2 linked regions of the Egicoccus sp. AB-alg2 genome follow. The main gene of each other region encodes a partner of the protein of the gene in region 2 in a complex. Links are inferred from orthologs where the notes say so. Each region holds a gene or a part of one and is shown on either strand. Other genes may lie near its edges.

Region 1 (3,168 bases), on a different replicon or contig from region 2:
CCGCCGGGTCGACCGCCTGCTCGCCCCCGACGATCAGCGTCGTGGCCGAGTCGCCGTGGAAGCCGTCCACGATCGCGCCGGCGTCGATCGAGATGACGTCGCCCTCCTCGAGGACCACGTCCTTCGACGGGATGCCGTGGACGATCTCGTGGTTCTTCGACGTGCAGAGGGTGGCGGGGAAACCGCGGTAGCCCTTGAACGAGGGCACCGCACCCTCGGCGGTCACGATCTTCTCCGCGATGCGGTCGAGATCCAGCGTCGTCATGCCCGGTTCGAGCGCCGCCATGAGCTCCTCGTGGACCTTGGCCACCACGGCCCCGGCCCGCGCCATCCGGGCGATCTCGTCCCTCGACTTCTTGATGATCATGTTCGATCCCGCCCGCCAGCCCCGGTCGTCTTGCTCGCTGACGCTCGCTCGTTGCCTCGCCTAGGCGAAGTCCCGGAGGATGGCGTCCATGCGGGCGGCGACGTCGTCAACGGTGCCGACCGCCTCCACGTCACGCAGCAGGCCGCGGCCCCAGTAGAACTCCTCGAGCGGCTCGGTCGAGCGCCGGTACACCTCGAGGCGGTTGAGCACCACGTCCTCGGCGTCGTCGGGCCGCTGCACGAGCTGACCGCCGCACCGGTCGCACACCCCGTCGACCGCCGGCGGGTCGTAGACCATGTGCTTCACGGCCCCGCAGTTGCTGCAGGTACGCCGGCCCGTGAGCCGCTGCACGATCTCCTTGGTGTCCACGAGCATCCGCAGCACGGCGTCCAGCGGCTGCTCGCGCTCGATCAGCAGCTGCTCGAGCGCCTCGGCCTGCGGGACCGTGCGCGGGAAGCCGTCGAACAGGAAGCCGTCCTTCGCGTCGGGCTCCGCGAGCCGGTCGCCGACCATGCCGAGGATCACGTCGTCGGGCACCAGCTCGCCGGCGTCCATGAAACCCTTCGCCTGCTGCCCGAGCGGCGTCCCCTCGCGCACGTTCGCACGCAGGATGTCTCCCGTGGAGATGTGCGGGATGTCGAAGGCCTGCGCGATGCGGCCGGCCTGCGTCCCCTTCCCGGCGCCCGGGGGTCCCAACAGGATCACGCGCACGTGGTCGTCCTCTCGTGGATGCGTCGCCACCGCGGGGCGTCGACGTCCGCGGCGGACCGGGTCGATCCGCCGGCGTGGCGGGTCAGCGCAGGAAGCCCTCGTAGTTGCGCTGCATGAGCTGGCTCTCGATCTGCTGCATCGTCTGCAGGGCGACGCCCACCATGATCAGCAGGCTGACGCCACCGAGCGGGAACGCGGTCACGTTGCCGACCGCCAGCAGGATGAACGGCAGCACCGCCACGACCGCGAGGTAGAGCGAGCCCGGCAGCGTGATCCGGGTCAGGACGCGGTCGAGGTACTCGGCCGTCTGACGGCCCGGACGGATGCCCGGGATGAACCCGCCGTAGCGCTTCATGTTGTCCGCGACCTCGACCGGGTTGAAGGCGATCGCGGTGTAGAAGTAGGCGAAGAAGATCGTCAGCGCGGCGAAGGTCAGGATGTAGAACCAGTTGCTGGCGTCCGCCAGGTAGGTCTCCGTCCAGACCCGCATCCGCTCGCTGCCGGAGATGTTGGCGATCAGGCCCGGCAGGTACATCAGCGACGAGGCGAAGATGACCGGGATGACGCCGGACTGGTTGACCTTCAGCGGGATGTAGGTGGACTGGCCGCCGTAGCTGCGCCGGCCGACCTGACGGCGGGCGTACTGCACGGGGATGCGGCGCTGGCCCATCTCCATGAACACCACGGCCACGGTCAGGAAGATGCCCATCAGCAGCACGCCGGCCACCCACTCCCAGCCCTGGAAGGGGGACTCGAGCTGCTTCTCCGCCTGCAGCGCGTACAGCTGCGAGGGGAACTGGCTGATGATGGACACGTAGATCAGCAGCGACATGCCGTTGCCGACACCGCGCTGGGTGATGAGCTCACCGAGCCACATGATCAGGCCCGTGCCGGCGGTCAACGTCAGGACCATCAGCACGATCGTGCCGGTCCCCGCCTGCGGCATCACGTCGACGCCGAACGCCACCCCGTTGCGGGCCAACGTCACCAGCGTGGTCGACTGCAGCAGCGCCAGGCCGATGGTGATGTAGCGCGTGTACTGCGTGATCTTCTTGCGGCCCTGCTCGCCCTCGCGCTGCAGCGCTTCGAGCTTGGGGATCACGACGGCCAGCAACTGCATGATGATGCTGGCGGTGATGTAGGGCATGATGCCGAGCGCGAACACCGCCATCTGCTGCAGGGCGCCGCCGGCGAACAGGTTGATGATGCCGACGATGCCACCGGCGCCGGCGCCCGCGACGGCGTCGCGGAGCAGGTCGACCTCGACACCCGGCACCGGGATCCAGCCCCCGAGGCGGTAGATGGCGATGATCCCCAGCGTGAACAGCAGCTTGCGCCGCAGGTCGGGGATCTTGAAGGCGTTGACGAACGCTCGGAGCATGGGGTCCTCGGGGCTATTTCACGGCCCGGGGCACTAGGCCTGCTCGCGACGTCGGCGTCGCTCCCCCGGGCGCCACGCGACGGACACGGTCGCGGGCCATGATGCTATCGGTTCGAACGGACACCGCCCTTCGTGAAAAGCCGCCGGTGGCCGCGAGGCGCGCGAGTGGCATCGAGCCGACCCGGGCGCACCCGCCGCCGCCGGCGGCCGTGACGCTCACGAAGGGCGTGGGGCGTGTCAGTCGCGGACGGTCCCGCCGGCCGCGGTGATCTTCTCACGCGCGGTGGCGGTCAGCGCGTCGACGTCGACGGTGAGCGCCTTGGACAGCTCACCGTGACCGAGCACCTTGACCGGACGCTTCTTCTTGACCAGGCCCTTGGCGGTCAGTGTCGCCACCGTGACCTCGTCGCCGGCCTCGAAGGCCTCCTCGAGTCGCGAGACGTTGATGACCGCGTAGTCGATCTTGTTCGGGTTGTTGAAGCCGGGCTGCTTGGGCTGGCGACGGATGAGGGGCATCTGGCCGCCCTCGAACCCGGCCGGCACGGTGCCGCGCGCGCCCGTGCCCTTGGTGCCACGACCGGCGGTCTTGCCGCCACGGCCACGGTCACCACGGGCGACCCGCTTCTTGTCGGTCTTCGCGCCCTCGGCGGGCTTCAGGTGGTGAAGCTTGATGGTCATCTCAGGCCTCCACTTCAGGCCGCGTGTTCGG
Region 2 (3,725 bases):
ACGGTCAAGAACCACGTGCGCAACATCCTGGAGAAGCTGCACCTGCACTCCCGGATGGAGGCCGTCGTCTACGCCGTGCGTGAGAAGCTGCTCGAGATCAAGTAGGGCTCACCGGCTGCTGCGGGGCGCCGCAGGGCAAGCGTGCCGCCTGCCCTCGTGCCGTACCATCGAGCGGTCCTCTCGTGGGCCGACGCCGGGCGCGTCGCGGGCGGGAGGATGTCGAGCGCCGGGGCGTCGCCGGTCCGGCCGCCGACCGGGCCGCCGCACGGGCGTCCCGACGAGCCGATGCCGTGACACAGAAGGCCATTCCGATGGTGATGGACAAGCTCCTCCGCATGGGGGAGGGCCGCAAGGCCAAGCAGACGCAGAAGATCGTCGACGAGGTCAACGCGCTGTCCGACGAGATCGCGGCCCTGTCCGACGCCGAACTGAAGGCCAAGACCGACGAGTTCAAGGCCCGGCTGGCGGACGGCGCGGAGGTCGAGGACCTTCTCGTCGAGGCGTTCGCGGTGGTCCGCGAAGCGGCATGGCGGGTGCTCAAGCAGCGACCCTACGACGTGCAGGTCTTCGGCGGCGTCGCCCTGCACAACGGCAACATCGCGGAGATGAAGACCGGTGAGGGCAAGACCCTGACCTCGACCATGCCGGTCTACCTCAACGCCCTCACCGGCAAGGGCGTGCACATCGTCACGGTCAACGAGTACCTCGCCAAGCGCGACGCGGAGTGGATGGGCCGCGTGCACAACTGGCTGGGGCTGACGGTCGGCGTCGTGCACTCCGGCCAGACCCGCGACGACAAGCGCGCCGCCTACGCCCGCGACATCACCTACGGCACCAACAACGAGTTCGGCTTCGACTACCTGCGCGACAACATGGCCTGGGACAAGCGTCTCCAGGTCCAGCGTGGCCACTACATGGCGCTGGTCGACGAGGTCGACTCGATCCTGGTCGACGAGGCCCGTACCCCGCTGATCATCTCCGGGCCAGCCGAGCAGTCCGCCGACCTCTACCAGGTGTTCGCACGCCGGGTCGCGCCCAACCTCGCCAAGGGTGAGGAAGGCGACCGGCCGGGTGAGGCGACCGGCGACTACGTCGTCGACGAGGCCAAGCGGACCGTCGCCGTCACCGAGGAGGGCGTGGCGAAGGTCGAGCAGCTGCTCGGCATCGACAACATGTACGAGTCGGTCAACACGCCGCTCATCCACCACCTGCAGAACGCGCTGAAGGCCAAGGAGCTGTTCAAGCGCGACCGCGAGTACATCGTCGTCGACGGCGAGGTCAAGATCGTCGACGAGAACACCGGTCGCGTCCTCGACGGACGGCGCTACTCCGAGGGCCTGCACCAGTCGATCGAGGCCAAGGAGGGCGTGAAGGTCAAGGAGGAGAACCAGACCCTCGCGACCATCACGCTGCAGAACTACTACCGCACCTACGACAAGCTGGCCGGCATGACCGGTACGGCGAAGACCGAAGAGGTCGAGTTCCTCGAGATCTACAAGCTCGGGGTCGTCGAGGTCCCGACCAACCGCCCGATCCAGCGCGACGACCGTGCGGACCTGATCTACAAGACCGAGAAGGCCAAGTTCGCCGCGGTCGCGGACGAGATCCAGGAGCGCCACGAGGCGGGCCAGCCGATCCTGATCGGCACCACCTCGGTGGAGAAGTCCGAGTACCTGTCGAACCTGCTGACCCGCATGGGCATCAAGCACGAGGTGCTCAACGCGAAGAACCACGCCCGTGAGGCCCACATCGTCGCCCAGGCCGGCCGCCTCGGCGCCGTCACCGTGTCGACCAACATGGCGGGTCGTGGTACGGACATCATCCTCGGCGGCAACCCCGAGGAGGTGGCGCGGACGGAGATCTCCCAGCTGCCCGAGGACGCCACGCTCGAGGAGCGCAACGCCGCCTATCTCGAGGCCATCGAACGTCTCGAGCCCGAGTTCCGGGTCGAGGGCGAGAAGGTCAAGGAACTCGGCGGGCTGTACGTCATCGGTACGGAGCGCCACGAGTCGCGGCGCATCGACAACCAGCTGCGCGGCCGCTCCGGCCGTCAGGGCGACCCGGGCACCAGCCGGTTCTTCCTGTCGCTCGAGGACGACCTGATGCGGCTGTTCAACGCCGCGGCCGTCGAGCGGATCATGACCCGCCTGAAGATCCCCGAGGACGTGCCGATCGAGCACAAGTGGGTCACCAAGGCGGTCGCCAACGCGCAGCGGCAGGTGGAGAGCCTCAACTTCGACCGGCGCAAGAACGTCCTCAAGTACGACGACGTCATGAACGAGCAGCGAAAGGTCGTCTACGGCCAGCGCCAGTCGCTGCTCGAGGGCGACGTCGAGGCGATCTCCGACCTCGCGCAGAAGTACGTCGAGGACACCGTCGAGGGGCTCGTCGAGGAGCACTGCCCGCCGGGCGTCTACCCCGAGGAGTGGGATCTCGACGGTCTCGCCGAGCGCCTGCAGATGGTCTACGACACGGCGTTCGACTTCGGGGCACTCGACCTGGAGAGCATCGACCGCGACCAGCTCGTCGAGGCGCTGATCGACGACGCCTTCGAGGCCTATGAGAAGCGCGAGCAGGAGGTCGGTGGCGAAGAGGTCATGCGCGAGATCGAGCGGCGCGTGATCCTCTCCGTCGTCGACCGCAAGTGGCGCGAGCACCTGTACGAGATGGATGCGCTGCGTGACGGGATCGGGCTGCGCGCCGTCGGGCAGCGCGACCCGCTGACGGAATACCAGCGTGAGGCGTACGACTCCTTCGTCGCCATGATGTCCGGCGTGAAGGAGGAGGCGACGACCTACTTCTTCCGCCTGCCGGTCAAGCAGGACGAGCCGGGCGAGGACGAGTCGGCGCCGGCCGGCGACGCCGCCGCGTCCGGGTCCGACGAGCCGGCCGCGGCGGCGGCGCCTGCCGCGACCGAGCGGGTGGAGAAGGCGATCCCGCTGGGGCAGCAGCGCGGTACGGGCGCCCGGCTGACCTACAGCGCAGGTGCCTCGGGAGGCTCGGCGAGCTATGCCGTGTCGGCCTCGTCCACGACCGCGGCGGTGCAGACGGACGCGTCGGGGCGGTCCGTCGAGCAGAAGAGCGACGGCAGCACGGTTCGTCGGGTCGCCGCCGGCGACACCTACCGCGCCGAGACGAAGGTGGGCCGCAACGACCCGTGCCCGTGCGGCAGCGGCAAGAAGTACAAGAAGTGCCACGGGGTCGACGACGCCTGAGTTCGCGACACCCCCACGGCGAGGCCCGGGCGCTCGGCCCGGGCCTCGTCCATGTCGTTTCAGGCGTCATCCTCCAGCACTTCGTCGAACGCGTCGCGGGGCCGCCAGCCCGGCGGTAGCGAGGCCGTCGTCAGCGGCGCCAGGCCGGACTCCGGCGCTGTCAGTTCCACGGCACGCCAGAGCCCGAGGTGCCGCTCGAGACGGACTGCGACCGCGGTCGTGCGCGTGGCGTGATGGATGGTCACCGCTGCCTCGCACACGTCGTCGGTCGGACAACAGGCGCGGACCTGGCCGACACGGGCGACCGTGCCGAGGTGCGCGACCGTTCCTGCGCCGTGCCCCCGGCCCGCGAGCTGGTCCGCGAGCCGGCCGTACACGGCCGGGGCCACCAGCGGCGCGAGCTGGCGCAGCGGGCGGCGGCCCGCACGCACCTCCAGCCAGGCCCGCACCAGCAGCGCGGCCAGCTGCCGTGGATCCGGCGCCGCCCGCCGCGGTGCGCGGCGAGGTCGA

Evidence for each region.
Region 1: the proteins of secA (region 2) and secY are in contact, whole or in part, in a crystal structure (PDB 3DIN), measured with the Thermotoga maritima proteins. The link is inferred for Egicoccus sp. AB-alg2 from one-to-one orthologs. Residues at the interface, in WP_004082002.1 of Thermotoga maritima: Glu261, Ala262, Arg263, Lys300, Ala301, Arg302, Thr303, Ile304, Ile305, Leu323, Tyr324, Asp325, Pro326, Val329, Ser330, Tyr333, Ile336, Lys340, Phe345, Val349, Glu363, Phe364, Tyr374, Ser375, Gly376, Gly377, Glu393, Ile395, Thr482, Ser483; in WP_004081795.1 of Thermotoga maritima: Glu108, Gly109, Glu110, Glu111, Ala236, Glu237, Arg238, Arg239, Ile240, Thr241, Ile242, Gln243, Tyr244, Ala245, Arg246, Arg247, Val248, Thr249, Gly250, Arg251, Arg252, Val253, Tyr254, Gly256, Ala257, Ser258, Thr259, Tyr260, Leu261, Pro262.

Annotation. Positions count from the first base shown.
Region 1 is NZ_JBGUAX010000003.1:10,019-13,186, reverse strand. Bases 311-3,168 are described here. They hold secY (preprotein translocase subunit SecY), read right to left. Parts: upstream 2,460-3,168; coding sequence 1,161-2,459; downstream 311-1,160. Other genes in these bases: rpmD (50S ribosomal protein L30), read right to left, coding at 3,139-3,168; rplO (50S ribosomal protein L15), read right to left, coding at 2,697-3,137; ACERM0_RS05370 (adenylate kinase), read right to left, coding at 428-1,078; map (type I methionyl aminopeptidase), read right to left, coding at 311-367. In the rest of the region: more of map, read right to left, coding at 1-310. UniProt on the Escherichia coli protein: The central subunit of the protein translocation channel SecYEG. Consists of two halves formed by TMs 1-5 and 6-10.
Region 2 is NZ_JBGUAX010000004.1:40,587-44,311, forward strand. What follows is about bases 1-3,415. They hold secA (preprotein translocase subunit SecA), read left to right. Parts: upstream 1-305; coding sequence 306-3,215; downstream 3,216-3,415. Other genes in these bases: ACERM0_RS07745 (response regulator), read left to right, coding at 1-105; ACERM0_RS07755 (Rv3235 family protein), read right to left, coding at 3,275-3,415. In the rest of the region: more of ACERM0_RS07755, read right to left, coding at 3,416-3,725. UniProt on the Escherichia coli protein: Required for protein export, interacts with the SecYEG preprotein conducting channel.